4 regions of the Silvimonas soli genome follow, and region 4 is predicted to be linked to each of the others. Evidence: predicted binding sites of a transcription regulator. Region 4 holds the regulator's gene; each other region holds the start of a gene.

Region 1 (7,561 bases), 1.8 Mb from region 4:
GAGCTGTTATGCATCAGCAGGAAAGCGGCAGCGCCGCCAGCGATGACCAACACCAGGACGACGCCGAGGATAATAAATAACAACAGCTTGGATTTGCCTTTGGGCGCCTTGGCTTCAGCCATAGTTTATTCCGTACGTTTACGTTGCTTGCCTGCGCCCGGCGGATTCAAACGCGCCTGCAGCGATCAGCACTGTATCTGCAGGCCTGGCGCGCACGGCACACCAATCCCGCCTCTCGTTTTTGCATTATCACGTGCCTGGCTTACTGATGCCAGCCGGTTTTCATGCGTGTATCGTTCCAGGTCTTTTTAAATTATTGCAGCGCAGTAAAAGTGACATAAAGCCGCTTTGACCCGGCTTCAACGGTGCCAGACCAACCCACATCGCATTTGCAAGACCTGGCCGGGTTATACCCATAAACCAGACGGAAAACAAGCGGCTACTCCCGCCGTGAAGGCGGGTCTGAAGTAATAAAACGAGCAAGCAAGCGAGCTAGCCGGATTTATCCGCTAACTAGATATATAGATTCAAACCGGAACGCGCGACAGGTACGCGGATTGTGCCGGTTACCGGTGTCAGTGCCGCCTGACTGGCGTCGACGACTCCCCCCCACTGACTGCGCCCCTGATTCTGGCCGTTGCTGCCATCAAACTGGCGTTGCATTTGTTGCTGTTGTGCTTGCTGGTTAAGCGAGTCTGACGCCACCTGCACATTGGTCAGGGTAATGCCCTGATCGGCCAGCAATGCCGACAACCGTGGTGTTGCCGCTGCCAGCGCCTCACGCACACCAGCGTGCTGCGAAGTGAAGATCACGCTCGCCTGGTCTTGCGCCATGGACAAACGCACTTCCATCGGGCCCAGATGCGGCGGATTCAGTTGCATATCCAGTTGTTGTTCTTGCTTGCCAATCATCATCGACACCCGTTGCGCCACGGCGTCGCCCCACTTGTTGTCAGTCACCGGCACGGCGATCTGGTGAACTGCGGTGGTCGGTTTGGCAGTTTGATCCTGATTGGCCGCGATGGGGTGTTGCTGAGTCGCGGCCGTCAATTGCGCCAGCGCGGTGTCGTCCGTATCGCTGGTGGTCGCGGCGCTATTAGCGGCGGCATTTTGCAAAAGCGGCAAGAAATTGCCGTCGGTTGCGGCAATATCCGCCATGGAATTCGCCGCTTTGCCGTCTCCCGCTTTCATATCCTGCAACAGCGCTTTGGCATCGCTCGCCGTTAGTGCGTCGTCGCTAACGCTGCCCTGGTGCGCTGTCAGCATGGCGTTCAGCGAGGCCAGGGCGTCCGTCGAGCTAGTACCAGACGTTGCAGCCGCGGCGGTTGGATCGGTAGGTGTAACGTTGGTGGCGGGCTGCATCAGCATGGCTTGCAACATCGCCAGCCACGACGAGGTATCGCCATCAGTCGCTGTGTTGTCTTTGTCTTGCGCGGCGGCCTCGCGTGCAGCGGCCTTGCTGGCTTTGGCCGCACTATCAGTACTGGCGTCAGCGTTTTGTGCGGCGTCTTGTTTGGCTTGGGTCTGGGCCGGGCTGGGGGATGGTGCCGGCGTTGGAGACGGTGATGGCGCCGGCGCTGGTGTTGCCTTTTTGGCAGTCTGCTGCGCATCGGCCAGCGTTGCGCCAAAGTCTACGCCATTGCTGTGGCCAGCTTGTTGCGTCGCCCCGGCAGAGCTGGCGGAAAACGCTTGAAACGAATTGACAGAGGACGCGGCAGCCATTGGGTAATCCTGAATCTGGGTACAGATTGAAATACGAGTTGGTTCTATAAAAGCAAAACCAATGCCAGGCCCCGCCGCGCCCGCGCTTGCTGCTAAACTTCGGGGCACGCCACAACGGCAAAGTGACAGGGATATCATCGCCAGATGGCAGAAGATTCAGATCTAGAGAAAACAGAACCCGCCTCGGCCAAACGGCTGGAGGAAGCGAAAAAGCGAGGGCAGGTGCCGCGCTCGCAAGAACTGGGTTCGTTTGCGGTGATGATGACCGGCTTGCTCTCGATGATTTCGCTCGGCCCATCGCTGGCTCAGGCGATCACAGGCATTTTCATGCAGGCGTTTACCTTCAACCGCACCATGGCGTCCGACCCCACGCTGCTGTTCCCGTTTCTGACCAATGTGTTTCACATCGCCCTGTTCGCGGTATTGCCGGTCGCTATCGCCTGCGCCATCGCCGGGCTGGTCAGCCCGCTGGTTTTGGGCGGCTGGCTGTTTACCACCGAAACCCTGGCCCCCAATTTCGGCCGATTGAATCCGGCCAAAGGGCTGGGCCGCCTGGTGTCTTTGCGCGCGCTGGTTGACATGAGCAAAGCCATTCTCAAATCCGGCCTGATTGGTGGCGTGGCTTGCCTGGTATTGTGGCGTGAGCGCGATCAATTGCTGCAACTGGCCGTCATGCCGAGCACCGAAAGCTACGGTTATCTGTGGCAGATGACCCGCTATACGCTCACGCTGGTGATTGGCAGCATGGGCTTGATTGCCGGCATCGATGTGCCCTGGCAGTTGTGGGATTACTACAAAAACCTGCGCATGACCAAAGAAGAGGTCAAGCAAGAGAACAAAGAATCTGAAGGCGATCCGCAAGTGAAGGGGCGCATCCGCCAGATGCAGCGCGAAGCCGCGCGCAAGCGCATGATGTCCAAGATTCCCAAAGCCGATGTGGTGGTCACCAACCCGACCCACTATGCCGTGGCATTGCAATACAACGAGCGCATGCGGGCACCGCAGGTCATCGCCAAAGGGGCTTATCTGCTGGCAGAGCGCATTATCGATATTGCGCAGGAAAACAAGGTCACTGTGGTACGTACGCCACCGTTTGCGCGTGCGTTGTATCACCACACTGAACTTGGTCAGGAGATTCCGGCGGCACTGTATACTGCGGCTGCCGAGTTACTCGCATATATCTATCAATTGAAAAACTGGCAAAGCCACGGCGGCCAGGCTCCAACACTGAATACGGATTTGCCGGTGCCAGCCGAACTGGACCCGGAACACTCAAGCCAAGCTGAAAACGGAATCACTTCCTGACCATGAAGTTCTCTGCAAAAGCCACGTCTAGCCATGTGGCGTAAAATCAATGTGGCCGTGCTGGCCGTCCCCATCCTGGTCTTGATGATCCTGGGCATGATGATCTTGCCCCTGCCGCCGCTGGCACTGGATTTCTTTTTCACTTTTAATATTTCGATGTCCATCGTGGTGTTGATGGTCGGTTTGTACACCCGCGAACCACTCGAATTCTCCGCCTTCCCTACCGTTTTGCTGTTTACCACGCTGTTGCGCCTGGCGCTGAACGTGGCCTCCACCAAACTGGTCCTGACTGAAGGCCACAACGGCGCCGATGCCGCCGGTAAAGTGATTGAAGCCTTCGGCCACGTGCTGATCGGTGACAACCTCACCGTGGGTATCGTCGCCTTCGTCATTCTCACCATCATCAACTTTGTGGTGATTACCAAAGGTGCAGGCCGGATCGCCGAAGTGAGCGCCCGCTTCACGCTGGATGCGATGCCCGGTAAACAAATGGCGATTGACGCCGACTTGAACGCCGGTTTGATTGGCGAAGAAGACGCTCGCAAACGCCGCAGGACCATCGCCGAAGAAGCCGACTTTTTCGGCTCCATGGACGGTGCCTCCAAGTTCGTGCGCGGCGATGCGGTCGCCGGTATCTTGATCATGGTGATCAACATTGTGGGCGGCTTGATCGTCGGCATGGTGCAGCATGACATGGCCTTTGCCGACGCTGGCCGCACCTACACGCTGTTGACCATTGGTGATGGCCTGGTTGCGCAAATTCCGTCGCTGATCATCTCGGTTGCCGCCGGTATCGTGGTGTCCCGCGTGGGCACCGACGCCGACCTGTCTCAGCAACTACTCGGACAGTTGTTTGCCCGCCCGCAGGTCATGTATCTCACCGCTGGGGTGATGGGTCTGATGGGGATTATCCCCGGCATGCCCCATCTGGCGTTCCTGACCCTGGCCACCTTGCTGGCCTCGATTGCCTGGACCGTTGAAAACAAGACCAAAAAAGAAGTGGCCACCACGGCGGCAGCGGCCCAGACTGCGGCAGCCGCGGCTGCACCTGCGGCGGCGGCAGAGCAACCGTTGCAGGAAGTCAGCTGGGCCGACGTGCAACCGGTTGATCCAATCGGGCTGGAAGTGGGTTACCGACTGATTCCGCTGGTTGACCGCAATCAGGACGGCGAGTTGCTACGGCGCATCCGTGGCATCCGCAAAAAGATCGCGCAGGACTTGGGCTTTCTCGTCCCGGCCGTGCATATCCGCGACAATCTGGAACTCAAGCCCAATCAATATCGCATTCAGCTCAAGGGCGTGGATGTCGGCGCGGGCGAAGCGTTTGTGGGCCAATGGCTAGCCATTAATCCCGGTAGCGCCAGTGGTCAATTGGCTGGCACTGCTACCAAAGACCCGACCTTTGGCCTGCCCGCTGTGTGGATCGAAAACACGCTGCGCGATACCGCTCAGGCTATGGGTTATACCGTGGTGGATGCGTCCACCGTGGTAGGCACGCATATCTCCAATATTCTGCAAAGCCACGCCGCCGAATTGCTGGGTCGCGAGGAAGTACAGCAGTTGCTCGACCATTTCGCCAAAGAAGCGCCCAAGCTGGTGGAAGACCTGGTACCCAAGCTGGTGCCGGTTGGCACCGTGCAAAAAGTGCTGCAGAACCTGCTGGACGAAGGCATGCACGTGCGTGACCTGCGGACCATTCTGGAAACTTTGGGCGAGCACATCGGCCGCACCCAGGATATCGACGACCTGACCGCCGCCGTGCGGGTTGCGCTGGGCCGCGCCATCATTCACCAGTTATTCCCCGGCGAAAACGAATTGCCGGTGATTACGCTGGAGCCGCAACTAGAGAACATTCTGGTCAGTGCAGCCACCGGCAAATCGCAAGGCGGGCTGGAACCGGGTCTGGCCGAACGCTTGTTGAAACAGGCATCCACAGTGACCGAAGAACTGGAAGCGCAGGGTTTCAACCCGGTGCTCATCACTCCAGGTAATCTGCGCCCGATGTTAAGTCGTTTTTTGCGGCGCTCGATCCCCAATTTGCGGGTGATTGCCCATAACGAAATTCCGGACACCAAGTCGATCCGGATTGTCGGGGTTTTGGGCGCCGGTTAGACCGTTTCAGCCCCGTAGCCCGGATGAAGCACAGCGAGAATCCGGGGAGGCGATATAAATCATCAAGGCTGTGTTGGCCGATGTAGTCCCCGGATTCACGCTTCGCTTGCCATCCGGGCGACGAAAGATACGTGACGAATCTACCCATGCTGAAATTGCATAAAAAAAGGCGCCCAATCAGGCGCCTTTTTTCATAGCCAAACAGAACTGCGCATTACAGCGCCGCCATCAAGCCATTCAAACGTTTCACAAAGCCAGCCGGATCTTCCAGCTGCGCGCCTTCAGCCAGCACGGCCTGGTCGTACAGCAGGTGGGTCCAGTCATCAAAGCTGCCGCCGTCCAGTTGCGCCTTGAGCTTTTTCACCAACGCGTGTTCCGGGTTCACTTCCAGAATCGGGCGGGTGGATTTCACATCCTGCCCTGCCGACTTCAGTAGACGCTCCAGGTTGGCGCTCATGTCAAAGTTGTCGACCACCAGGCAAGCCGGGCTATCGGTCAGGCGATGCGTTACGCGCACGTCTTTCACCTTGTCGCCCAGCGTGGTTTTCACCTTCTCGATCACGTCTTTGAGTTCTTCGGCCGCAGCTTCTTGCTGTTGCTTCTCGGCTTCATCTTCAAATGCGGTCAGATCCAGTTCACCCTTGGCCACCGATTGCAGTTTCTTGCCTTCGAACTCAGTCAGGCTAGAGGTCAGCCATTCATCCACGCGGTCGGACAACAGCAAGACCTCGATACCCTTCTTGCGGAAGATTTCCAGATGCGGGCTGTGTTGCGCGCCAGCGAAGGTATCGGCGGTGATGTAATAAATCTTGTCCTGGCCTTCCTTCATGCGGCCAATGTAATCGGCCAGCGTGACGGTCTGCTCGGGCGTGTCGGCTTGGGTAGACGCAAAACGCAGCAGCTTGGCGATGCGCTCTTTGTTGGCGAAGTCTTCGCCGACGCCTTCTTTCAGCACCTTGCCAAACTCAGTCCAGAACGTGGTGAAGTCTTCCGGCTTGTTTTCGGCGAGGTCTTCCAGCACGCCCAGCACTTTCTTCACACAACCGGACTTGATCGTTTCCACTTCGCGGCTGGCTTGCAGGATTTCACGCGAGACATTGAGTGGCAGATCGGATGAATCGATCACCCCGCGCACAAAGCGCAGGTATTGCGGCATCAATTTTTCGGCGTCTTCCATGATGAACACGCGCTTCACGTACAGCTTCACACCGTGGCGACGGTCGCGTTCGTACAGATCAAACGGCGCATGTTTAGGGATATACAACAGCTCGGTGTATTCCTGACGGCCTTCGATGCGCGCATGGCTCCAGGCCAGCGGCTCTTCATAATCGTGCGAAACGTGTTTGTAGAACTCTTTGTACTGCTCTTCGGTGATATCGGACTTGTTACGCACCCACAGCGCGTTGGCCTGGTTGACGGCTTCTTCGCCTTCAGCCGGTTCGATATTGCCGTCTTTGTCGTAGCCCGGTTGCTTGGCCATCAGGATCGGCAGACTGATGTGGTCCGAATACTTGCGCACGATGCCACGCAGGCGCCAGTCATCCAGGAACTCGTCTTCACCTTCTTTCAGATGCAGCACGATCTCGGTGCCGCGGCTGGCTTTGGAGACATCTTCCAGCGTGAAGTCGCCTTCACCGCCCGATTCCCAACGCACAGCCTGGTCGGCTGGCAAGCCAGCGCGGCGGGTGGTCAGGGTGACTTTGTCGGCAATGATGAAGGCCGAGTAAAAACCCACGCCAAACTGGCCAATCAGGTGGCTGTCTTTGGCCGCGTCGCCACTCAATTGGCTGAAAAACTCTTTGGTGCCGGAGCGGGCAATGGTGCCGATATTGGCAACCACTTCATCGCGGCTCATCCCGATGCCGTTGTCGGCAATGGTGATGGTGCGGGCGTCTTTGTCAAACGACAGCTTGATGGCCAGATCGCCGTCACCTTCGTACAAATCGCCGTTATTGATGGCTTCAAAGCGCAGCTTGTCACAAGCATCCGAGGCATTGGAAACCAGCTCGCGCAGGAAAATCTCTTTATTGGAATACAGCGAGTGGATCATCAACTGCAGCAGTTGCTTCACTTCGGCCTGAAAGCCAAGCGTTTCTTTACTCATGGGTTGAACACTCCTTGTTGCGATGTAATTCGTTGCCGGGCGACGGCAGATGGCAGATCAGGTGGGGGCGATAAAAACCGCTTTCAAGGTGGGGGATTGATTTACCGGACCAGTTTTACGCCTCGCACGGCGTACCCTGCCAACATGTAGCCCGGATGAAGCGGAGCGAGAATCCGGGGTGGCGATGGCGATAATCCCAAACCGGTTATTCATTTATGCATTGCCCCCGGATTCCCGCCCCCCCCCACCGCCACCGCCATATGTGATACCAAGTGCTTTGTGGGGGTACCCCCGAGGGGCACGCTTCATCCGGGCTAC
Region 2 (7,561 bases), 290 kb from region 4:
GAGTCGATCCATATCATCCGCGAAGTGGCAGCCGAATTTGAAAACCCGGTGATGCTCTATTCCATCGGTAAAGACTCCGCCGTCATGCTGCACCTGGCAAAAAAGGCGTTTTTTCCTGGCAAGCCGCCGTTCCCGCTGATGCACGTGGACACCACCTGGAAATTCCAGGAAATGTACAAGCTACGTGAAAAACAGCGTGAAGAAGGCTGGAACCTGATCACTTACGTGAACGAAGAAGGCGTCAAAGCCGGCATCAACCCGTTCACGGCAGGCAGTGCCAAACACACGGACGTGATGAAAACCCAGGGCCTCAAGCAGGCGCTGGATAAATACGGTTTTGATGCCGCCTTTGGCGGCGCTCGCCGCGACGAAGAAAAGTCTCGCGCCAAAGAGCGCGTGTACTCGTTCCGCGACAAGAACCATCGTTGGGACCCAAAGAACCAACGCCCGGAGCTGTGGAATATCTATAACTCGCGCATCGACAAAGGTGAGTCGATTCGCGTGTTCCCGCTGTCCAACTGGACTGAACTGGATATCTGGCAATACATCTTTCTGGAAAATATCGAGATTGTGCCGCTGTACTTTGCGGCCGAGCGCCCGGTGGTGGATCTGAACGGCACGCTGGTGATGATCGACGACGATCGCATCTTGCAGTACCTGACGCCGGAACAGAAAGCCAGTATCGAAACCAAGTGGGTGCGTTTCAGAACGCTCGGCTGTTATCCGCTGACCGGCGCGGTGGAATCACACGCACAATCACTGGCCGAGATCATCCAGGAAATGCTGCTGACCAAAACCAGCGAACGCCAGGGCCGGGTGATCGACCACGATTCGTCTGGTTCGATGGAAAAGAAAAAAATGGAAGGTTATTTCTGAGCCTGCGTAGGGTGGATTGGCTACTTTGCGTTGATCCACCTGCCCGCGTAGCCCGGATGACCACTGGAAAACCCAATGCCCAAGTTCGTTGTGCTGGTTGATTACATCCGCCCACTGACAGAAATCGATGCCCTGGTGCCCGCGCACCGGGCGTTTCTGCAAACGCACTACGATGCGGGCGTGTTCTTGTTGTCTGGCCCGCGCTCGCCACGTATTGGCGGGGTGATCCTGGCGCAAGCCCAATCGCGCAACGCGCTGGAAAGTATCCTGGCGCAAGACCCATTTGCTGTGGCCGATGCCGCGCGTTATCAGGTGGTTGAGTTCAATCCCAACCTGAGCGCCGCGTCACTGGCTGCGTTGATTGCATAATTGAATTGTAGGGTGTGCATTTGTGCGCACCGGTCGACCTATCGTAATGACGCGTTCGTGGGCAATGCCCACCAAGCATGCAAACCCTACTGGAACTACCATGTCTCACCAATCTGACCTGATCGCCAGCGACATCCTCGGCTACCTGAAACAGCATGAGAACAAAGACCTGCTGCGTTTTATCACTTGCGGCAACGTGGATGATGGCAAATCCACGCTGATCGGCCGCTTGTTGCATGACTCCAAGCTGATCTTTGAAGACCAACTGGCCGCCATCGCCAAAGACAGCAAAAAGTACAACACCACCGACGAAGAACTCGATCTGGCGCTGCTGGTCGATGGCCTGCAAGCCGAGCGCGAGCAAGGCATTACCATTGATGTGGCATATCGCTACTTCAGCACCGACAAGCGCAAGTTCATCATTGCCGACTGCCCGGGCCACGAGCAATACACCCGTAATATGGCCACTGGCGCGTCCACTTGCGACCTCGCCATTATCCTGATCGATGCCCGTTACGGCGTGCAAACGCAGACTCGTCGTCACAGCTTTATCGTGTCGCTGCTGGGCATCAAACATGTGCTGGTGGCCGTGAACAAGATGGATCTGGTGGATTTCTCTGAAGCGCGCTTCAACGAAATCCGTGCCGAATACCTGCAATTCGCCGATCAACTGGACATCGACGACATCCGCTTCGCCCCGATCTCAGCGCTGCGCGGCGACAACGTTGTAACCCCGAGCGAACGCACCCCGTGGTACGACGGCGGCACGCTGATGAACCTGCTCGAATCGGTCGAAGTCTCCCGCCACGCCAAACTGAATGCCTTCCGCCTGCCGGTGCAATACGTTAACCGCCCGAATCTGGATTTCCGTGGTTTCTGCGGCACCATCGCCGCCGGCCACGTCTGCCCGGGCGACGAAGTGGTGGCGTTGCCTTCCGGCAAATCCAGCAAAGTCAAAGCGATTGTCACTTATGACGGCGACCTGCCCAGTGCCTTCGCCGGCCAGGCCGTGACGCTCACGCTGGAAGACGAAATCGACGTCAGCCGTGGCGACCTGCTGGTCCGCGCGCAAGACATCCAGCCCGCCATCAGCCAGGCCTTCGACGCCCATATCGTCTGGATGAGCGAATCCCCGCTGCAAGCCGGCAAGGAATACCAGTTCAAACTCGGCGGCAAAAGCGTGTTCGGCCGCGTGCGCAGCATCAAGCATCGCATTGACGTGAACACCCTGGCGCACATCTCTGCCGAAAAGCTCGCGCTAAACGAGATTGCCCTGGTTACCGTAGAAACCAATGCGCCGGTGGTGTTTGACAGCTACGCGCTGTGCCGTGGGACTGGCGGCTTTATTGTGATCGATCGCTTGAGCAATGCGACTGCGGGGGCGGGGATGGTGACTGGTGCGGTTGCCACAGACGCTGCTTCTGCCGTTGACGACATTGCCGCGATGAGCGAACTGGAACGGCTGCGTGCGTTTGAGCTGGAAATGAACGCGCTGGTGCGCAAGTATTTTCCGGGATGGGGTGCGAAAGATATTTCGTAGGGTTTGCACGCCCGCGTGCGAACGCGTGCAATGTCACAAAAACAAAACACTCGTTGCAATGCATGGATGTTTTGCGGTGTTGTGTATTCGATTGCCACTGAACGCGTTCGCACACGACGTGTGCAAACCCTACGTCGTGTTTGCAATCATTCCATGGTATCAATCAACGGATGGTCGCGAGTCCAATTCAATGGGTAAACTCCGGCCTCCACATATCTGTGGAAGCTCGACCAAGGCCAATCGGCTACGCTCCTGACCAAGCCGTGTTTCAATGGATTGAGATGGATGTAATCCATATGCCGATTAAAATCCGCCTGATCAAGCAATTGATGTTCCCAAAACCGCCTTTGCCAAATGGTCGATTCGCGCCGACTGGTTTTGGATTGGCTCATCCAGCCCGGTTGGTGATATTCCGGCAACTTACGTGACGCCATGCTCTTGATTAGGCTCCAGCGCCCGGAGTAATCATGATCGCCATCCGGCAATGTCCAGATGCAATGCATATGGTCTGGCAGCAAAACCCAGGCATCAATAACAAACGGGCGGGTTGTTCGTACCTTTTGGATTGCGGCCCGTAATGCGTCGCGAAGCGTTTCGTCAGTCAGTATTTTCCGGCGACGAAAAGTAACCACCGTAAAGAACCAGGACGCGGAAGGCGTGTGCGAACGGCGATAGCGAGACATATTCGCAGGTTAGCAATTCGCCGTTCCCCAAAGGTTGATTGCGCGTAGGGTTTGCACGCCATGCGTCCCGATGAATCGGGATAAATGCGAACGCGTTCAGCGGACGGTTCGTTAATCAAATCCACAAAACAAAACACCCGCCGGAATGCAGCGGGTGTTTGGGTGTGGTGGTGCGCATGCATGCGCACCCGTAGGGTTTGCACGCCACGCGTGCGAACGCGTTCAGTGGACGGTTCGTTCATCAAACCCATAAAACAAAACACCCACCGGAATACAGTGGATGTTTGGGTGTAATGGTGCGAATTCATGCGCACCCGTAGGGTTTGCACGCCGTGCGTGCGAACGCGTTCAGCAGACGGTTCGTTCATCAAATCCATAAAACAAAACACCCGCCGGAATGCAGCGGGTGGTTGGGTGTAATGGTGCGCATAAATGCGCACCCGTACGGTTTGCATGCCATGCATGCGAACGCGTCCAACGGACAGTTCGTAAATCAAATCCACAACACAAAACATCCACCGGAATGCAGCGGGTGTTTGGGTGTAATGGGTGCGCATGGATTCGCACCCGTAGGGTTTGCATGCCGAGCATGCGAACGCGTCCAATGGACAGTTCGTTAATCAAAACAAAACAAAACGCCCACCGGAGTGCAGTGGGTGTTTGGACGAAATGTTGCGCATGAATGCGCACCCGTAGGGTTTGCATGCCGTGCATGCGAACGCGTTCAACGGACGGTTCGTTAACCAAATCCACAAAATAAAACACCCGCCGGAATACAGCGGGTGTTTGGGTGTGGTGGTGCGCATGCATGCGCACCCGTAGGGTTTGCATGCCGTGCGTGCGAACGCGTTCAGCAGACGGTTCGTTAATCAAATCCACAAAACAAAACACCCGCCGGAATGCAGCGGGTGTTTGGGTGTGGTGGTGCGCATGCATGCGCACCCGTAGGGTTTGCACGCCACGCGTGCGAACGCGTTCAGTGGACGGTTCGTTCATCAAACCAATAAAACAAAACACCCGCCGGAATACAGCGGGTGTTTGGGTGTAATGGTGCGCATAAATGCGCACCCTACAGGGCTACAGGGCTACGCCATATTAGCGGCAAGCGGCAGGAGCGTACTTGGCTGGCAGAGTACCTGCAACTGCGCCTGGAGCTACGGCTGTGTGATTCTCTGCGGAGCAATCCCACTGGATAGCATCGGTCGGAACGACAATCGCACCGTTTGCAATCGACAGAGCTGTCAATACGGTCCCAGCTGCAGCGGAGGTGCCACCAGCTTTGAAATATGGGGTCAGGGTAATTGTATTCTTACCAGGTACACCACCAGCGCTTGGGGTATAGGTAATGGTGATTCCGCCAGCACCAGTACCATCAATAGCAACAGAAGTCACGTTTGCAGTGGCACCCACTGGTTGATACCCGAGGTCAAACTGAGCAGCTGCGTTAGCGGCATTATCAGCAACAACAGTCTTAGCTGCATCACCCAGACCCAGACCTTCAGTCACTTTTGCGCGGATGATGTAGTTTTGGTAAGCCGGAATCGCCACAGCAGCCAGGATACCGATAATCGCAACCACGATCATCAGTTCGATAAGGGTAAAACCCTTTTGCATACGTTGCATGTTCAATCTCCAAAAATATTTGTTGGTGTGCGGCGTACCCGCGCAGTAGCTATTGAGCAAAAGCCATGCCAGTGTCCTGTATGCCGCCGGCGCATTGTGCCCGGGTTGGTATCCCTTGCAAAGTTGCTTATAATGCCGGCTCTTGCCGTTGTAGCTCAGTTGGTAGAGCAACTGATTCGTAATCAGTAGGTCGAGTGTTCGATTCACTTCAACGGCACCAGATGCAGCAGGGGTCAGGCTTTCAGCCTGGCCCTTTTTGTTTTGGGCCTGCAGGAATGGGTGGATTTGCGACGGGATTTGTTACGGCTGCGTGCCAGGGCGTTTGCGCCAGGCGGCGACGAGTGGTGGGAATTTTATGGCAAAACAAAAGGCCGGTTGTTTGCACAATCCGGCCTTTCTCATCAAAGTGACGTTTTTCGTCACCTTCAATTTCTCTAATTCGTCAGATTTCTCTTATATAGCTCTGGGAATCCCGCCAAAGAGCGATCAGATTGCCGCCAGATTTTGCGGGCGTTGGCCGGTGAGTAGGTAGTCGATCAGCTCACGCACCGGTCGGATGGCGCTGCCGAAGGGCAGGCTGTCGGCGCCGCGGAAGAACAAGCCCCGGTTCACCTCACCGCGCATGGCTGCGGCTAGTTTCAGGTCGATGCAGAACTGGCCGACTTTAGCCAAGCCATCGCGCAGGCCGCAGACCGACAAACAGTTCATGCCTTGAGTGCAACGGGCCGGATCAGCCTTGGCGTTGGATTGCAGACGCACTTCGCGATTGATGTAGTTCTTCAGCCATGGTGTGAGCACGGCACGGGCGGGCAGACCGGCCACACTCATGAACTCGACGATGTCTTCATCGCGAGCGTTGGCCAGCACTTCTTTGAAATTGGCATGAGCATCGCCTTCTTCTGTAACGGCAAAGGCGGTGCCCAACTGCACGCCACTGGCGCCGCTGTTCAGATAATGCAGTACTTTTTCGTGGCTGTTGATGCCACCGGCGACGATCAACGGGATGCGTGCGCTTTCCAGACCCAGGTCTTTGAAGATTTGATGGGTTTCGGTGAGGACACGGTCGAAATCAAATTTCTCGTTATGAATTTCTTCGATCTTGGTGGCACCCAGATGGCCACCGGCGTGGGCCGGGTGTTCGATCACAATGGCATCGGGCAAACGGTTCTTTTTGAGCCATTTTTTCAGAACCACGTTGATGCCGCGGCTGTCCGAGAGGATCGGCACCAGCGCCACGTTCGGGTGGTCTGCGGTGACTTCCGGCAAATCCAGCGGCAGGCCCGCGCCCATGACGATGGCGTCGGTGCCGGCTTCGCAGGCGGCGCGCACGTAGTCGGTATTGGAAGCAACCGCTTTCATCACGTTCACGGCAATCAAACCGTTACCTTGTGCAGTGGCCTTGGCCAGCTTTACTTCACGAGCTAACGCCTCAAAGTTCAAGGCATCCAGTTCGGCTTGAACTTTTGTTGCTTTGCTTTGCTCCAGCAGGTCTGGGTGATGATGACGCAGATCAACAGAAGCGATGGTGCCTAGCGCGCCTTCTTTGGCAACGGCACCGGCCAGTTTGTGGGCCGAGATACCAACCCCCATCCCGCCCTGCACGATTGGTAGCAGCGCTTTACCCTTGATGAGCAGCGGTTTGAAAGTGTGGTGCAGCATGAATGCGATCTCCCGCCACAATGGCGTTTTCTTTGTTGAGGGGTGGGAGTCTGCGGGTTTGGTCGTCGAGTGATTTTGATCTAGATCAAGGCGTTGCTGCGCTGATGATGCCGTGTATAAAAATCACGAGATGGGCGGTGATTAATGCGCCCTTATACGAGTTCCGGGCACCAGTTTACTTAGCTGCTGCAAAGTGACGGGGCTTGGATAATCGGCTGGTGCCGGTTGTTGCAGCAATTGGCTGGAGGCGCAGCCATTGGGCCGGAAAGGTTGCAGCACGAAGTCTTGCACGCCATAAACCGCCAATGTTCCGGCCAGCCGCAGCAAGGCATCGTCGTTCAGCAAGGATGGGTGGATGGTGGTGCGGCACTCATAGGCCACGCCGCTATCGCGTATGAGCCCTAGCGATTCGCGCGCCGGGTCGCCACTTGCGCGAATCTGCGTTACGCCTTCATATTCGGCAAAGGGGGCTTTGACATCAAAGCCCACCCAGTCCAGATAAGGCAGGCATTGTTTCAGTCGCTCCGGATAGGCGCCGCCGGTATGCAACGCTACCTCGAACCCCATGGCTTTGACTTGCGCCATCATCAACGGCAACCAGCGCTCGGTTAGCGGCTCGCCGCCACAAAAGACCACGGCATCCAGCAAGCCTTTGCGTCCCTCCAGCCAGTTGACGATATCATCCCAAGCGGGTTCGGTTGGTGTTTTGCTGCGCGTTTGCAGGTGCGGATTATGACAATAGTGACAACGCCAGGGGCAGCCAGAGATGAACACTACGCAAGCGAGCTTGCCCGGATAGTCGCAACTGGAG
Region 3 (7,561 bases), 1.1 Mb from region 4:
CGGCTGGGGCAAGCGGTTCCCCGGTTGAGTGCGGAACTGAAAACGCTGCTGCTGCAACATGGCTGGCCCGGCAATATCCGCGAACTGGAAAACGTTATCCACGCCGCCTTGCTGCTGGCGCACGGCGGTGAAATTCGCCAGGAACACCTGTTGCTGGAGCAAGACCTCGCGACACCCTCCGGTGAGCCAACGCCAACGCACTCAGCCGATCCGGATGCCGAGATTGGTTTGGCGCTAGAAAAAATGTTGAACGCCGCCACGCCCGATTTGTTTACCCGGATGGAGCTGCTGATTGTGCGCACCGCGTTGTCGCGCCACCAGTTCAATCAGGTCCGCACTGCCGAATCACTGGGGATTTCGCGGCATGCTTTGCGTACGCTGATGAAACGGCATGGCTTGTTGCAGCCCGCCGCGCCTGCGCCGGCGCTGTACAGCGAGCAGACCTGGTCCATTGCCAATCTCGCCAGAGCCATCTAACTGGGTCTAGCTCCATCTGATCAAGCTGACGGTACTTCGGCATCACCATTTCGCTTTTCCACTAATACCAATCTGCTCAATAACACCGGGCCGCGCGAACTGTGCCGCCCGGTGTTATTTCATCGGTCAATCAAGCCGCAATGGCCGCTGGGGTTGTATAGCGATTCACAGGCCGCGCCAGACCCAGGCTCTCGCGCAAGGTTCTGCCTTCGTACTCGGTCCGGAACAAACCGCGCCGACGCAGTTCCGGTAGTACCAGCTCGATGAAGTCGTCCAGACCACCCGGCAAGGTCGGAGGCATGACATTGAAACCGTCGGCCGCCTCGTTCTCGAACCACAGTTGCAATTGATCGGCGATCTCTTCTCCGGTGCCTACCAGCGTCAGGTGGCCGCGTGCGCCTGAAATACGCAGATAAAGCTCGCGAATGGTCAGGTTTTCGCGCCGCGCCAGGTCAATCAGCAACGACTGCCGACTCTTGCCGCCGTTGCTTTCCGGCAGTTCTGGCAACGGGCCGTCCAGCGCGTAACCAGTCAGGTCAAACCCTCCCAGCATGCCGGACAACAAAGCCAGGCCCACCGAAGGATGGATCAACTCCTGCAGTGCCTTGTATTTGGCCTGGGCTTCTTCGCGGGTCCGGCCCACCACCGGAAAAATCCCCGGCAGGATTTTCAGCTCGTCCGGGCTGCGGCCATATTTGGCAAGGCGGCCTTTCACATCTCGATAAAACGCCTGGGCGTTTTCCAGCGTGAGTTGCGCAGTAAAGATGACCTCGGCGGTACGCGCCGCCAGCTCCTTGCCGGGCTCGCTGGAACCCGCCTGCACGATCACCGGGTATCCCTGCACCGGACGAGCAACATTTAACGGCCCGCGCACGCGGAAATGCTTGCCCTGATGATCCAGCACATGCAGTCGTTCCGGATCAAAAAACACGCCGGAAGCTTTGTCACGAATGAACGCGTCGTCTTCCCAGCTATCCCACAAGCCGGTGGCCACGTCGATAAATTCCTCGGCACGGGCATAGCGATCCGCGTGGGCTACGTGTGCATCCAGACCAAAGTTGAACGCTTCGGCTGCATTGGCAGAAGTCACCAGATTCCAGCCAGCGCGGCCATTACTCAGGTGATCGAGCGAGGCAAATTTGCGCGCCAGATGATAGGGCTCGTTATAGGTCGTGGTGACAGTGGCAATCAGCCCGATGTGTTCGGTCACGGCGGCCAGCGCGGATAACAGCGTCACTGGTTCAAAGTGATCGGACTGCGCGCCGCGGCTTTGTGCTTCTTGCTGAGGACCACCGTTCCAGACCGCTGCGCTGTCGGCAAAGAATACGGCGTCGAATTTGGCCCGCTCGGCCGCCTGGGCGATCTGTTTGAAATGATCAAACCGGATGCCGCCATCGGCGCGGGAATCAGGGTGGCGCCATGCGGCTACGTGATGGCCTGCGGTCATCAGGAAGGCATTCAGTTTCAGTTGTCGTTGGCTCATTGGAATTTTTCCATGGTTTTAGCGGCCCGCTTTAACGGGCAGCCCAATGCAGATCGGAAGCAGATCAGAAGCATGTGAGGCATGCAGTTCTTTGCTTAAAACGGACGGCTGCCCGCCAGGCTCACGCGCTTGAGCACGCGACGTTCTTCAGGCGAAAACGCCGTGCGCGAATGCAAGGTGGCCTGGTTATCCCAATACACGATGTCGCCCACTTCCCAGTCATGCTCGTAGCGGTATTTGGGGTTCTGCAGATGCTGGCGCAGCCGGGCGATCAGCGCCTGTCCGTGCTGCGGGTCAATACCAGGCAGCTCGACCTCGGTATGGGTGCTCAGAAACAGCACCTTCTTGCCGCTGGATGGATGAGTACGTACCAGCGGATGCGGAAAGCCATGGCTGGTCGGAGTCAGATCCGGCGTGCGATACAAGCGGCGCGGCAGGTCACGGGGATGAGTAAACGGGTTGTAGGTAATGAGTTGCAGCTGGTCAATTTCGTTGCGGGTGGCTTCGTCCAGATCGGCGTATGCCCGGGCGATGTTATACCAACTGGTTCTGCCACCGCTTTGCGGGACTTCCAGTGCATACAGGAGCGAGCCTGCCGACGGCAGCGGCGTCCACTGGTGGTCAATATGCGGGGTCAGTTCGCCACTGCCGGTGTAGCCGCCATCCTGATTGGAGACCGGCACCACATCGGGCGGGGTGCCGCCAGTACCGGAAGCCAGCACCGGGATATCTTCCGGCGGCCGGAACACCGATCCGAAGTAGGTGCTGAAGGCCAGGAAGTGATCGTCGTTCAACTGCTGCTGTTTGAAAATCAGAATGTGATGGTTATCCAGCGCCTGCTTTAGACGCAAGACCAGATCGGACGAGAGCGGGCGATTCGCATCCAGCCCGGTTACGACTGCGCCCAGCGGCCCACCCGTTGCGCTAATGCTGACGTCGGCCGGGGTCTGGATTGCCGGGCGGTCCAGCTTAGCCAGTTTGTGAAAAGCCTGCGCCAGAGGTGTGGTCAGGGTAGAAACAGCGGTCATGTGTGGTGTCCTTATGCACTACTTGGATAAAACGAAAGAGCTTTAGAATTTTTACTCATGACGTGTCTCTGCAGAAACCGTGCCAGCACGCCAACCCGCACCCAGCCAAGGTATTGCCGTGTCGGGATGTATCTGGCCGCACAGTTGACGCAGCAAATTGCGCGATTTCAAACAGTGGCAACTCTTTAGGTGGCCGGTTTGACTGGCTGATTTCGCACAGCCTGCGCGCCAGATTGCTGGCAATGCGCCCAGCCACTGCCTCTGGTGCCCGGATTACCCAGTGCCTGCTACGCTGGCATGACTTCTGCTCAGAAGCGATGACTTGAACACCAGCCCCGATCCCAAAAAACCATAACCGGCTGGCCTCACCGTCACCGCACTAACAGTCCTCAATCTGGCAACGGGCCCATCCGTCTGGCCAGCACCGTCCTGTGGAGCATGAGTCAATGAGTGAACGCAAACTGCACCTTGGTGCTTTTATCCAGGCCACTGGTCATCACATCGCCGCGTGGCGGCATCCGGGTTCGCAAGCGGACTCCGGAACCAACATCGACCACTACCAGGAAGTGGCGCAGACCGCCGAGCGCGGCAAGTTTGATCTGGTGTTTCTGGCCGACAGTCCGGGCATTTATGAACGCGGTGACAACGAAGCGCGCGGCCGCTATGGCCGTATCGCCCATTTCGAGCCGGTAACTTTGTTTGCGGCGCTGTCGGCAACCACCAGCCACATCGGCTTTGTCGCCACCGACTCCACCACCTACAACGAGCCATATTTGCTGGCCCGAAAATTTGCCTCGCTGGATCATTTATCCAAAGGACGTGCGGCGTGGAACGTGGTTACCACCGGCAATGAAGCCGCCGCCGGTAACTTTGGCAAGGCCGAACACCTGGCACATGCGCTGCGTTACGAGCGCGCCGAGGAATTCCTCGATGTGGTCAAAGGCCTGTGGGACAGCTTTGACGACGACGCTTTCCTGCGCGACAAAACCAGCGGCGTTTATTTTGACGCGGACAAACTGCATACGCTCGATCACCAGGGCAAGCATTTTTCCGTCACCGGTCCGCTCAATATCTCGCGACCACCACAGGGTTATCCGGTGATTGTGCAGGCCGGCGCGTCCGAAGCCGGGCGTGAACTGGCGGCGCGTACCGCCGAAGTCATCTTTACTGCCTGGCAAACCCTGGAAGAAGCCCAGACGTTTTATCGCGACGTTAAAGGACGTCTGGCCAAATATGGCCGCAACCCGGACGAGCTGAAGATCATGCCGGGTTTGTCGCCGGTGATCGGGCGCACCCAGGAAGAAGCCGAAGCCCGCTACCGCGAGTTGCAGGAGCTGATTCACCCTGCGGTCGGGATATCGATAGTGCAACGGTTCTTTCCGGATGTAGACCTCAGCCAGTACGACCTGGACGGCCCGTTACCCGCTTTTGCCACGCAAACCAACGGCAATACCAGCCGCCTTGCGCTGGTATCCGAACTGGCGCGCCGTGACAACCTGACCCTGCGGCAGTTATACGAAAGCCTGGCCGGGGCACGCGGGCATCGCGTAGTGGTAGGAACCCCAGCCAGCATCGCCGATGAAATCCAGGCATGGTTCGAAAACGAGGCCGCCGACGGTTTCAATATCATGCCGCCGGTACTGCCACAGTCACTCAACGAGTTTGTTGATCTGGTCATTCCGGAACTGCAAAAGCGTGGCTTGTTCCGCACTGAATACACCGGCAAAACCTTGCGTGAAAATCTGGGCTTGCCACGTCCGCTCAGCCGCTACGCGCAATCAGGCGAAGAACGCCTGCGTGCCTGATCACTTGTCTGCGCGGCCAGACAGGCGTTTGGCCGCAAACTTCTGGAGCATCTGATGGACCTGCAACTTCAAGGAAAACGCGCGATTGTCACCGGCGGGAGTCGCGGCATAGGCAAGGCTATCGCCCGGCAACTGGCGCTGGAAGGCGCTGATGTGGTGATCGCCGCGCGTGGTCAGGAGGCCTTGCAAGCCACTGCCAAAGAGCTGGCGGCGCTGACGGGGCGCACGATTGTGCCGGTGGTGACGGATACCGGCAGCACCGATTCGGTGAACGCGCTGATTGCCCACGCGGTTGAAGCGCTGGGCGGAGTGGATATTCTGGTCAACGCCGCTGCGCTGCCGGGCGGTATTTCAACCGCCACGGGTATCGCTGAAGTGATCGATGCCGAAGCCTTGCTGGATATCGACATCAAGGTGATCGGCTATCTGCGGACCGCGCGGGCAGTGGCGCCGCACCTGTTGGCCAATGGCTGGGGGCGTATTATCAATATTGGTGGTTTGGCGATTCACCGCACCGGGCGGCCAGTGGCAACCTTGCGCAACGTGGGCGTAGCGGCGGTGACCAAAAACCTGGCAGATGAACTGGGCCCGCAAGGCATCAATGTAGTGGCAGTGCATCCTGGTTTAACCCGCACCGAGCGCACTGACAGTGCGGCTGCGGCGCGCGCGACATCTGGCAACACCATTGGCCGCATTGTCGACGCGGGCGAAGTGGCAGACATCGTGGCGTTTCTGGCCTCGCCGCGCAGTGTAGCCATCAATGGTGATGCCATTGCGGTTGGTGGCGGCAGTCCAGGCACCATCCATTATTGAAGCTGGCGAAGTTTTCACCTGACGTATCTGGAGAACCCCATGTCCATTCCCACAACCCGCTTTGGCAATACCGGCCTCACGGTCTCGCGCCTGGCGCTGGGCACCATGACATTTGGTCTGCAAACCGATGCCGAAACCTCTTTTCGCATTCTGGATCGCGCTGCGGCAGCGGGAATCAACCTGTTCGACACCGCCGACGTTTACCCTCTGGGCGGCAGCCTGGAAACAGTGGGCCGAACAGAAGAAATTGTCGGTAACTGGCTTAAGCATCGGCGCCACGATTTTGTGCTTGCGACCAAAGCAGTCGGAAAAGTGGGGCCGAATGCGTGGGATCAGGGTGCCTCGCGCAAGCATTTGCTGAGTGCGGTGGAGGCTTCTCTCAAACGGCTGGGCACGGACTATATCGATCTGTACCAGTTGCACTCTGACGACCCGGACACACCGCTGGATGAAACCATCCGGGCACTGGATGATCTGGTACGCAGCGGCAAGGTCCGGTATGTCGGGGTATCCAATTTCCTGGCATACCGGCTGGCTCGCGCACTGGGCAAGCAAGAAGCCCAGCGCCTGCAGCGCTTTGTATCGGTGCAGCCGCGCTATAACTTGCTGTTTCGCGAAATCGAGCGTGAGCTGCTACCCCTGGCGCAAGAAGAAGGGCTGGCCGTGATCCCGTATAACCCGCTGGCGGGTGGTCTGCTGACCGGCAAGCATCGGTCTGGCGAGCCCACGCAAGGGTCACGCTTTACCTTGGGCAACGCCGCTGAGCGTTATCAAGACCGCTACTGGCATGAGCGGGAGTTCAATACCGTGGGCCAATTACAGGCGGTCGCGGATGAGGCTGGTATACCGCTCGCCACGGCGGCGCTGGCCTGGGTTCTGGCCAATCCGGCCATCACGGCCCCGCTGATTGGGGCCAGCCGCCCGGAGCAACTGGATGCCACCCTGGCGGCGGTCTCACTCCAGCTGAACCCGCACGTCAAACAGCGATTCGATGACATCAGCGCCGAATATCGCCGTGGAGACGCGGCGCGCTAACGCAAGCGGTTCAACCCAATACGCCGCGCCGGGTGGGATCCGATAATGGATGCACCCGGCGCGGCGTTTTTTTACTCGACATTAACGGCTGGAGATCTGCTTGCCGTTGGCATCCTGTGGCACCCAGTAGTTTTCCAGCTTGAGTTCTTTAAGCGCGGCGTCCAGATAGCGCCGATCAATCCACTGGTCTGCATCAAACGGCTTGCGGATCAGCTTGAAGCGGTAGGCATCTTGCACTCCCTGTTTATTGCGGGCGAGCGCATAGGCGTCAAACAGCGGTGAGAGCCGTGCGGCCAGGGTGTCACCGGAGAACTCTTCGCGATAGACCGCTTCCGGCTGATAGCCGATCTGCGTCCAGAGTTTGAACACGGCATCGGTGTTCTGCGGTGCGGACGCCCACTGCACCGCTTTGACCAGCGCCTTGACCACCCGCTCGGTGATTTGCGGGTATTGGGCGGCAAATTTCTGGTTTACCAGCACATGTGAGGCCGACGCGACGGCGGGGTCGCCCTTGCTGGAATAGATCACCTTGGCCAAACCGCGGCTTTGCAAACCGAGAATATCCAGTGAGCCGAAAATGGCATCGACATTGCCACCAATGAATGCCGCGGTGTAGGTCGAGGGTTCCATATTCACTACTTTCAGGTCGCTCTCGGTCATACCGTGTTCAGCCAGAATGCGGTCGACCAGCAACTGTGACGCGGTGCCTTTGTTAAATGCCACCCGCTTGCCGCGCAAGTCTTCAACCTTGTTGATGCCCGAACCTGGATGCACGGCAATATAGCTGCGCCCGCCGCGACTGCTAACCAGTACCAGCCGCGTATCCAGCCCGACCGAACGGCCGATGAACGACGGCAGATCGCCCAACGTGGTGAAATCAAGCTGGTTGTTGGATAAAGCCTCGTTCACGGCTGGCCCTT
Region 4 (7,561 bases):
AGCATCGATAACACCACGCCAGCAATGGTTGCTTGATGCAGTTCGCTGGAGATCAGCCCCGAACTGGCCGCCAACGCCAGCAACACGAAGGCAAATTCGCCGCCCTGCCCCAAGGTAAAACCGGTCCGCCAACTTGGCCCTGGCGACGAGCCAAACAAGCGCGCCAACCCGGCAATCAACAGCATCTTGCCCGGCCCCATCAACGCCAGCACCACTAACACCAGCCACCACTGCCGCAGCAAGGTGCCGAAATCCAGATTCATGCCGACCGTGACAAAAAACAGCCCCAACAGCAAATCACGGAACGGCCGGATATCGTCTTCCACCTGATAGCGATATTGCGTTTCGGCAATCAACATCCCGGCCAGAAAAGCGCCCAGCGCCATCGACAAACCGGCCAGATCGGTCAGCCAGGCAATACCCAGCGTGATGAACAACAGGTTGATCATGAACAGTTCACTGGAATGCTGCCGCGCCACCAGGTTGAACCAAGGGCGCATCAACTTCTGTCCCAAGTACAACAACAAAAACAACACCACCACAATCTTCAGCGCGGCGAAACCCAGCGCGTAGAACATCTCTCCGGCCGGGCGACTCAGGGCCGGGATCATGATCAGCAGAGGCACCACCGCCAGATCCTGAAACAACAGCACGCCAATGGCGTTCTGGCCATGTGGCGCGTTCAGTTCATTGCGCTCAGCCAGCAGCTTGGAGACCATCGCAGTGGACGACATCGCCAATGCGCCACCCAGTGCCAAGCCGGTCTTCCAGTCGCCGCCGCCTATCAACGTCACCGCGCAAACCAGCAGCGCCGTAGCCACTACCTGACTGGCACCCAGCCCGAATACCACCCGCCGCATCGCCATCAGACGGGCCAGATTGAATTCCAGACCAAGGGTAAACATCAGGAATACCACACCGAATTCGGCCAGGTGTTCGGCGCCGGTGGAGCTGTCAATAAAGCCCAAGGCATGCGGGCCAATAAGCATGCCCACAACCAGATAACCCAGCATGGCCGGGAGTTTCAGGCTGCGGCAGGCCACCACGGTCAGCACGGCTGCGGCGAGCAAAAGAAGCAGGGAAGTGAGGTGAATGGCGATTCTCGATGTCGATAATTGTGGGCTTTAGTATAGTGAAACAGCATACCGGCGAGCCTGCCATGTAACAACGTCGCTAGCAGATTCCATGCCCGGTCTTTTATACTTGATCGCCATGAGCCCCAAAGACACCTCCCGTTTTCTCGCCCGCGCCCGCCATGTGCTGGCGATTGAAGCCGCCGCCATCGAGCATATCTCGCAACGGCTGGACGAACGTTTCAGCCAGACCTGTGAACTGATGCTGGCCTGCAAAGGTCGCGTCGTCGTCACCGGCATGGGCAAATCCGGCCATATTGCGCGCAAGATTGTCGCCACCATGTCCAGTACCGGCACGCCCGCGCTGTTCTTGCATCCGGCAGAAGCCGCGCATGGCGATCTGGGCATGATTACGCCCCAGGACGTGGTGCTGGCACTGTCGTACTCCGGCGAATCAGACGAGTTGCTGACCATTTTGCCCAGTCTGAAGCGCTTGGGCGTGCCGCTGATTGCCATGACCGGTAACGGCAAATCCACCCTCGCCCGCGAAGCGCATATCTGGCTGGATTCGGCCGTGGAACAAGAGGCCTGCCCGCTAAATCTCGCCCCCACCGCCAGCACTACAGTGGCTTTGGCGCTGGGCGATGCTTTGGCTGTTGCCATGCTGGAAGAGCGCGATTTTGGTGCAGAAGACTTCGCCCACTCCCATCCGGGTGGCAGCCTTGGGCGACGCTTGCTGATTCGCGTGAGCGACGTCATGCGCCACGGCGACGACTTGCCCATCGTGCAGGAAGACACGCCATTACGCGATGCACTGATGGAAATCAGCCGCAAAGGCCTGGGCATGACCGCAGTCATGAATCCGCAGAACCAGTTGGTAGGGATTTTCACCGACGGTGATCTGCGTCGCGCGCTGGACCGTGGCGTGGACGTACATCACACGCGAGTACTTGAAGTGATGACGCCCAACCCCATCACCATAGAAGCGGGTAAATTGGCCGCACAGGCGGTATTGATCATGGAAGAGCGCCGCATTGGCGCTTTGCTGGTCACCGATAGCGGCAAGCTCGCTGGCGCTTTGAATATGCACGATCTGCTGCGCGCACGCGTAGTCTGACTGGCACCGAACAGGGAACACCATGAACCACCAAGCAGCAAAAGCCGTACGCCTGATGATCTTTGACGTCGATGGTGTCATGACCGATGGCAGTCTGTTTTACAACGACGCCGGTGAAGAACTCAAAGCATTCAACTCGCTCGATGGCCACGGCATTCGCATGCTGCAAGACAGCGGCGTCAAGGTGGCAATCATTACCGGGCGCAAATCGCAACTGGTGGCCCATCGCGCGCGCAATCTGAATATTGAACTGCTGTACCAGGGTGCGAATGACAAGCTGGAAACGTTTGGCGAACTGCTGGCAGCCACCGGCCTGACCGCCGAACAATGCGGCTATATGGGCGATGACGTCATTGACTTGCCGGTGATGCGCCGAGTGGCGTTTGCCATTGCCGTGCCAGACGCGCCGGAAATCGTGCGCGACAACGCTCACTACATCACCAGCAAACACGGCGGTCACGGCGCAGTGCGTGAAGCCTGTGAATCCATCATGCGTGCACAAGAAACGCTGGATGGTATCCTCGCGTACTATTTGCGCTAAGGACGGCCAGTGAATTCTTTGTCTTCGCGACTCTTGCCGTTGGTGTTGATTGTGTTCCTGGCGCTGCTGGTGTGGGGACTGAACTCTGCCGCAACCTTGCCGGCACTGGACAACCAACGGCTGGTGGATGAGCCGAATTTGATAGCCAACAACACCCATACCGTGCGCTTTGACGAACTGGGTCGGCCGTTCGAGCGACTGGACGCCGACAAAGTCAGCCATTACGAAGAAAACGACAGCGCCTGGTTCGACAATCCGCACCTTGTGTCTACTGCACCGGGCAAACCGCGGGTCGACCTCGTTACCACGCGCGCGCAATCGATCAACAAAGGCGAAAAATTGTGGATGCCCGAACCCACCACGATGACGCGCCAGCCAGATGCACAGCACGCGCAAATGGTCATTCACGGTCGGGAAATCTGGTATCAACCCAAACCCGGTGACGCCTGGTCGGAAGCCCCGGTCGATGCCGACATGGGTGCCTACCACGCCAAGGGTGTTGGCTTTCAAGCCGACCTTGCTGGCCAGACCCTTTTAGTTAAATCCAGAGTGAGCACCACTTATGTCCCTGCGCAACGCAGCAGTAAATAGCGTCCTGACAATCAGCCTGGCGCTGGGGGCAACTGCCGCCCTGGCCTCAACGGCTGATCGTGAAAAGCCGATGAAAATTGAAGCTGATTCGGCCACTTACGACCAGAAAGCCAATACCGGTGTGTACACCGGCAACGTGGTTGTCACGCAAGGCACCATGACGCTGCGCTCGGACAAGCTGGTGATCCATCAAGACGCGGATGGCATGCAATATTCGCAAGGCGATGGCAAACCAGTGAAATTTCGCCAGCAGGCAGATGATGGTGAATGGGTTGATGCTGAGTCACTGCATTACGATTACAACCAGAAAACCGGCATGCTGGTGCTGACCAACAGTGCCTGGGTGCGCAAGAACCAGAACGAAGTGTTTGGGGACATCATCACTTACAACCTGAACAACGACCAGTACACCGCCAACAGCACCAAGTCCGGCGCCGGTCGCGTCAATGTGACGATCGTTCCGAAGAAAAAAGACGCCAGTGCCGCTGCCACCACCAAACCGGCGGCAACCAAGGCCAGTGCAGTCACCGCAAGCGGGGCCCAATGAAGCCCTCCCGATCACTCGATAACAACGGCCCGGCCACTCAACCCATGACTGCATCCCTGAACGCTTCCGGTTTGATGAAACGCTACGGCAAACGCACCGTGGTACGTGACGTAGCCATTCGAGTGGATGCGGGAGAGGTCGTCGGTTTGCTTGGCCCTAACGGCGCGGGCAAAACCACCAGCTTTTATATGATTGTCGGGATGGTCGCTGCCGATGGTGGCGAAATCACCCTGAATGGCCAGGACATCAGTCGCCTGCCGATGCACCAGCGCTCAGAACTGGGCTTGGGTTATCTGCCGCAGGAAGCTTCGATTTTTCGCAAGATGACGGTCGCCCAGAACATTCTGGCTGTGCTGGAACTGCGCGAGAAAAACGCCACCCGCCGCGCCGAAAGACTGGACGAATTGCTGCATGAATTGCACATTGCCCATCTGCGTGACAGCGGCGCCATGAGTTTGTCTGGCGGCGAGCGGCGACGTGCCGAAATCGCCCGCGCACTGGCTGCTGATCCGCGCTTTATTTTGCTGGACGAACCCTTTGCCGGAGTCGATCCGATTGCGGTGATGGACATCCAGCGCATCATTGCTTATCTGCGCGACCGTGGTATCGGCGTGCTGATTACCGACCATAACGTGCGCGAAACGCTGGGGATTTGTGATCGGGCGTACATTATCTCTGAAGGCTCCGTGATGGCATCCGGGCATCCAGCCGAAATCATTGCCAACGAACAAGTGCGCAAGGTTTACCTGGGCGAACATTTCCGCATGTAACCGCGCCATGCCTAAAGCGCCGATCAACCGCCACCCTCTTTGTCTGGATATAAACGCAGCATGAAGCAATCCCTTCAACTGCGTCTTTCGCAGCAACTGAACCTCACCCCGCAGCTGCAGCAGTCAATCAAGCTGTTGCAGCTGTCCACACTCGATTTTCAGACGGAAATCGAGCGTTACCTGCTGGAAAATCCGCTGCTGGAACAAGATGGTGGCGGCAGTAACCCTTCCGACAGTCCCGAACCTGTTTCCGGCGAGAGCGACAGCACCCCGCAAGAACCGGCCTACGATGGCAGCGGCGACGACATGAACTGGGGTAGCGGCACCGGCAATGCGCGCAACGGTGACGATGATGACGACTTCGATCCGGCCACCCAGGTCGCCAAAGAGCTGACGCTGCGCGAGCATCTGCTGGATCAAGCGGGGGTGCTGCGTTTGCCCGAGCGCGACCATGCTGCCCTGGCTTTCATGATCGACGCAGTGGACGATGAGGGATTTTTACCAATGTCCCTCGAAGAATTACTGGAACAAATCCCGCCGGAGATCGTCACACATCTGGAGCTTGAAATTGATGACCTGGCCGTAGCACTGGCCAGACTCAAGCAGTTTGATCCCGTTGGGGTGGGTGCCCGCAATACTGCGGAGGCTTTGGGCCTGCAGTTGCGCCTGGTTGCACCTTCTCCCGCTTGCGAGCTGGCACGACAGATCGTCGGACAACATCTCGATTTATTGGCCGGGCGTGACTACACTAAGCTCAAAAGGTTACTGAAATGTGACGACGCGGCACTGAAAGCCGCGCAAAGTGTGATCACCAGTCTGAATCCGCGCCCGGCAGCACAATGGGCGGCATTGACACCACGTTACGTTGTACCTGACGTACTGGTGCAAAAGATCAAGGGGCAATGGCAGGTGAGACTCAATCCAGCCGCGATGCCGCGGTTGCGCATCAATCAAGTCTATGCAGATATCCTGCAACGTAGCGAAGGCGGTGTGCTGGCGCGCGAGTTGCAAGAAGCCAAATGGCTGGTGAAAAGCGTGCAACAACGCTTTGAAACCATTCTGCGGGTCGCTCAGGCCATCGTTGAACGCCAGCGTGCGTTTTTCGAACATGGTGAAGTCGCCATGCGCCCGCTCGTCCTGCGCGATATCGCCATGGAACTGGATCTGCATGAATCCACCGTGTCCCGCGTTACTACCCAGAAATACATGACCAGCCCACGTGGCTTGCTGGAGTTCAAATACTTCTTCGGCAGTCACGTTGACACCGAAGCCGGTGGCGAATGTTCGGCCACCGCCATCAAAGCGCTCATCAAACAGATGATCCAGAACGAAGACAAAACCCGGCCGCTCTCAGATAGCGCCATTGCCGAAGCTTTATCCGGGCAAGGGATCGTGGTTGCGCGGCGAACCGTTGCCAAGTACAGGGAGGGCATGAACGTTCCACCCGTCAATCTGCGCAAAAACCTGTAGCCCTTATCGGTGCAGTGTCTTAATGGCTTACCAGAAGGAGAATGCCATGAACCTCAACATCAGCGGACATCACGTTGAAGTGACCCCGGCCTTACGGGAATACGTTACCAGCAAGCTCGACCGGATAACGCGACACTTCGACCAGGTTGTAGACGTCAGCACGATTCTGTCTGTAGAAAAATTGCAGCAGAAAGCCGATGTCACAGTGCGGGTTCGCGGAAAAGACATCCACGTTGAGGCATCAGACAAGGATATGTATGCGGCCATTGATTTACTGGTCGACAAACTTGATCGGCAGATTGTGAAACACAAAGAATGCTTGATGGATCATCGCGGCGAAGCGATCAAACATCAGCAAACCGTCGAAGAGGAATGACTTTCCGGCATTAACCAGTCCTTTGATACAACAAACGGGAGCCAATAATACTGGTTCCCGTTTTTGTTTATGCATTCTGGGCGGTACAATAGTATTGGTTGTGCAGTGCAATGGCACGTTAATGGGGCAAGATTGCACTGTCCTGGCTAATAAATTGCGCAATACTTATCAAATAGCACCGTAAATGCGGTGTGGTTCGCAGTTCCAGTGAGCACTATCCAGACCGGTGAATAGAGCAAAAGCAGCCATCGGAATTCGTCACAGGTGGGGCGCGCAGGATACGCCCGCCGCTTTGGTCAGTGAGTCGGCAACACGATGAGTCTGATATCCAGAATTCTGCCCGCCAATAATGTGTTTCTAGATTTGGACGTGGGCAGCAAGAAACGTGTTTTCGAACAGGTGGGGATACTGTTCGAGAATAGTCACGCCATTGCGCGCAGCGTTATTTTCGATAGCCTGTTTGCCCGCGAAAAACTCGGCTCAACCGGCTTGGGCCAAGGTGTGGCAATTCCACACGGCCGCATCAAAGGTCTGAAAGAAGCCAGCGGCGCGTTTATCCGGCTAAAAAGCCCGGTGCCTTTTGATGCGCCGGATGGCAAGCCCGTGAGCCTGGTCTTTGTGTTGCTGGTTCCCGCTGCTGCCACCGACCTGCATTTGCAGATATTGTCCGAGCTGGCCCAGCTCTTTTCTGATAAAACCGTGCGCGAACAACTTGCAACGGCCAGCGACGTGGACGCGGCCTGGAAACTGATTTCCACCTGGGAACCGTATGCCGCAGATTACCGTTAGACAGCTGTTCATCGATAATGCGGAAAAGCTCAGGCTCACTTGGGTAGCAGGTCAATCCGGTGCCAACAATCTGCTCACCAATGATGCCGCCGAACAAAAGCCGCGTCTGGCACTGGTTGGTCACCTGAACTTCATTCACCCCAACCGCGTGCAGGTTTTGGGGATTGCCGAAGTCAATTATTTTGCCGGTCTTAGCCCCGAGGCCCAGAAAGATTCGGTCGAACGCCTGTTTGCCAATGAAATGGCACTGATGGTGGTTGCCAATGGCCAGCCCGTGCCCGACACCT

What was found. Region 4 encodes sigma-54, which starts transcription at its own class of promoters, with help from an activator protein. Its sites were predicted from a motif close to CTGGCACGCTTCATGCTT; they were not measured.
Region 1: a site for sigma-54 is predicted at 1,773-1,790, ahead of N7220_RS16205 (flagellar hook-length control protein FliK). Genes of this name have one in related genera too.
Region 2: a site for sigma-54 is predicted at 5,146-5,163, ahead of N7220_RS09015 (pilin). Genes of this name have one in related genera too.
Region 3: a site for sigma-54 is predicted at 3,057-3,074, ahead of N7220_RS12665 (TauD/TfdA dioxygenase family protein). Genes of this name have one in related genera too.

What each region holds. Positions count from the first base shown of each region.
Region 1 is NZ_CP106736.1:3,520,178-3,527,738, reverse strand. Features, by position in the region: gene N7220_RS16210 (flagellar basal body-associated FliL family protein) at 1-122, opposite strand, end outside; gene N7220_RS16205 (flagellar hook-length control protein FliK) at 514-1,722, opposite strand; gene flhB (flagellar biosynthesis protein FlhB) at 1,867-3,027, shown strand; gene flhA (flagellar biosynthesis protein FlhA) at 3,061-5,139, shown strand; gene htpG (molecular chaperone HtpG) at 5,354-7,243, opposite strand.
Region 2 is NZ_CP106736.1:1,964,624-1,972,184, reverse strand. Features, by position in the region: gene cysD (sulfate adenylyltransferase subunit CysD) at 1-876, shown strand, start outside; gene N7220_RS09035 (YciI family protein) at 952-1,245, shown strand; gene cysN (sulfate adenylyltransferase subunit CysN) at 1,346-2,785, shown strand; gene N7220_RS09025 (REP-associated tyrosine transposase) at 2,932-3,468, opposite strand; gene N7220_RS09020 (hypothetical protein) at 3,817-4,536, opposite strand; gene N7220_RS09015 (pilin) at 4,564-5,091, opposite strand; tRNA gene N7220_RS09010 (tRNA-Thr) at 5,236-5,311, shown strand; gene N7220_RS09005 (NAD(P)H-dependent flavin oxidoreductase) at 5,578-6,747, opposite strand; gene N7220_RS09000 (anaerobic ribonucleoside-triphosphate reductase activating protein) at 6,892-7,561, opposite strand, start outside.
Region 3 is NZ_CP106736.1:2,760,274-2,767,834, reverse strand. Features, by position in the region: gene N7220_RS12675 (sigma-54 interaction domain-containing protein) at 1-477, shown strand, start outside; gene N7220_RS12670 (LLM class flavin-dependent oxidoreductase) at 608-1,960, opposite strand; gene N7220_RS12665 (TauD/TfdA dioxygenase family protein) at 2,056-2,988, opposite strand; gene N7220_RS12660 (LLM class flavin-dependent oxidoreductase) at 3,435-4,793, shown strand; gene N7220_RS12655 (SDR family NAD(P)-dependent oxidoreductase) at 4,848-5,606, shown strand; gene N7220_RS12650 (aldo/keto reductase) at 5,646-6,641, shown strand; gene N7220_RS12645 (aliphatic sulfonate ABC transporter substrate-binding protein) at 6,723-7,561, opposite strand, start outside.
Region 4 is NZ_CP106736.1:1,672,566-1,680,126, forward strand. Features, by position in the region: gene N7220_RS07655 (monovalent cation:proton antiporter family protein) at 1-1,070, opposite strand, end outside; gene N7220_RS07660 (KpsF/GutQ family sugar-phosphate isomerase) at 1,186-2,190, shown strand; gene N7220_RS07665 (KdsC family phosphatase) at 2,213-2,731, shown strand; gene lptC (LPS export ABC transporter periplasmic protein LptC) at 2,741-3,322, shown strand; gene lptA (lipopolysaccharide transport periplasmic protein LptA) at 3,294-3,869, shown strand; gene lptB (LPS export ABC transporter ATP-binding protein) at 3,914-4,639, shown strand; gene N7220_RS07685 (RNA polymerase factor sigma-54) at 4,700-6,109, shown strand; gene hpf (ribosome hibernation-promoting factor, HPF/YfiA family) at 6,156-6,485, shown strand; gene ptsN (PTS IIA-like nitrogen regulatory protein PtsN) at 6,801-7,274, shown strand; gene hprK (HPr(Ser) kinase/phosphatase) at 7,255-7,561, shown strand, end outside.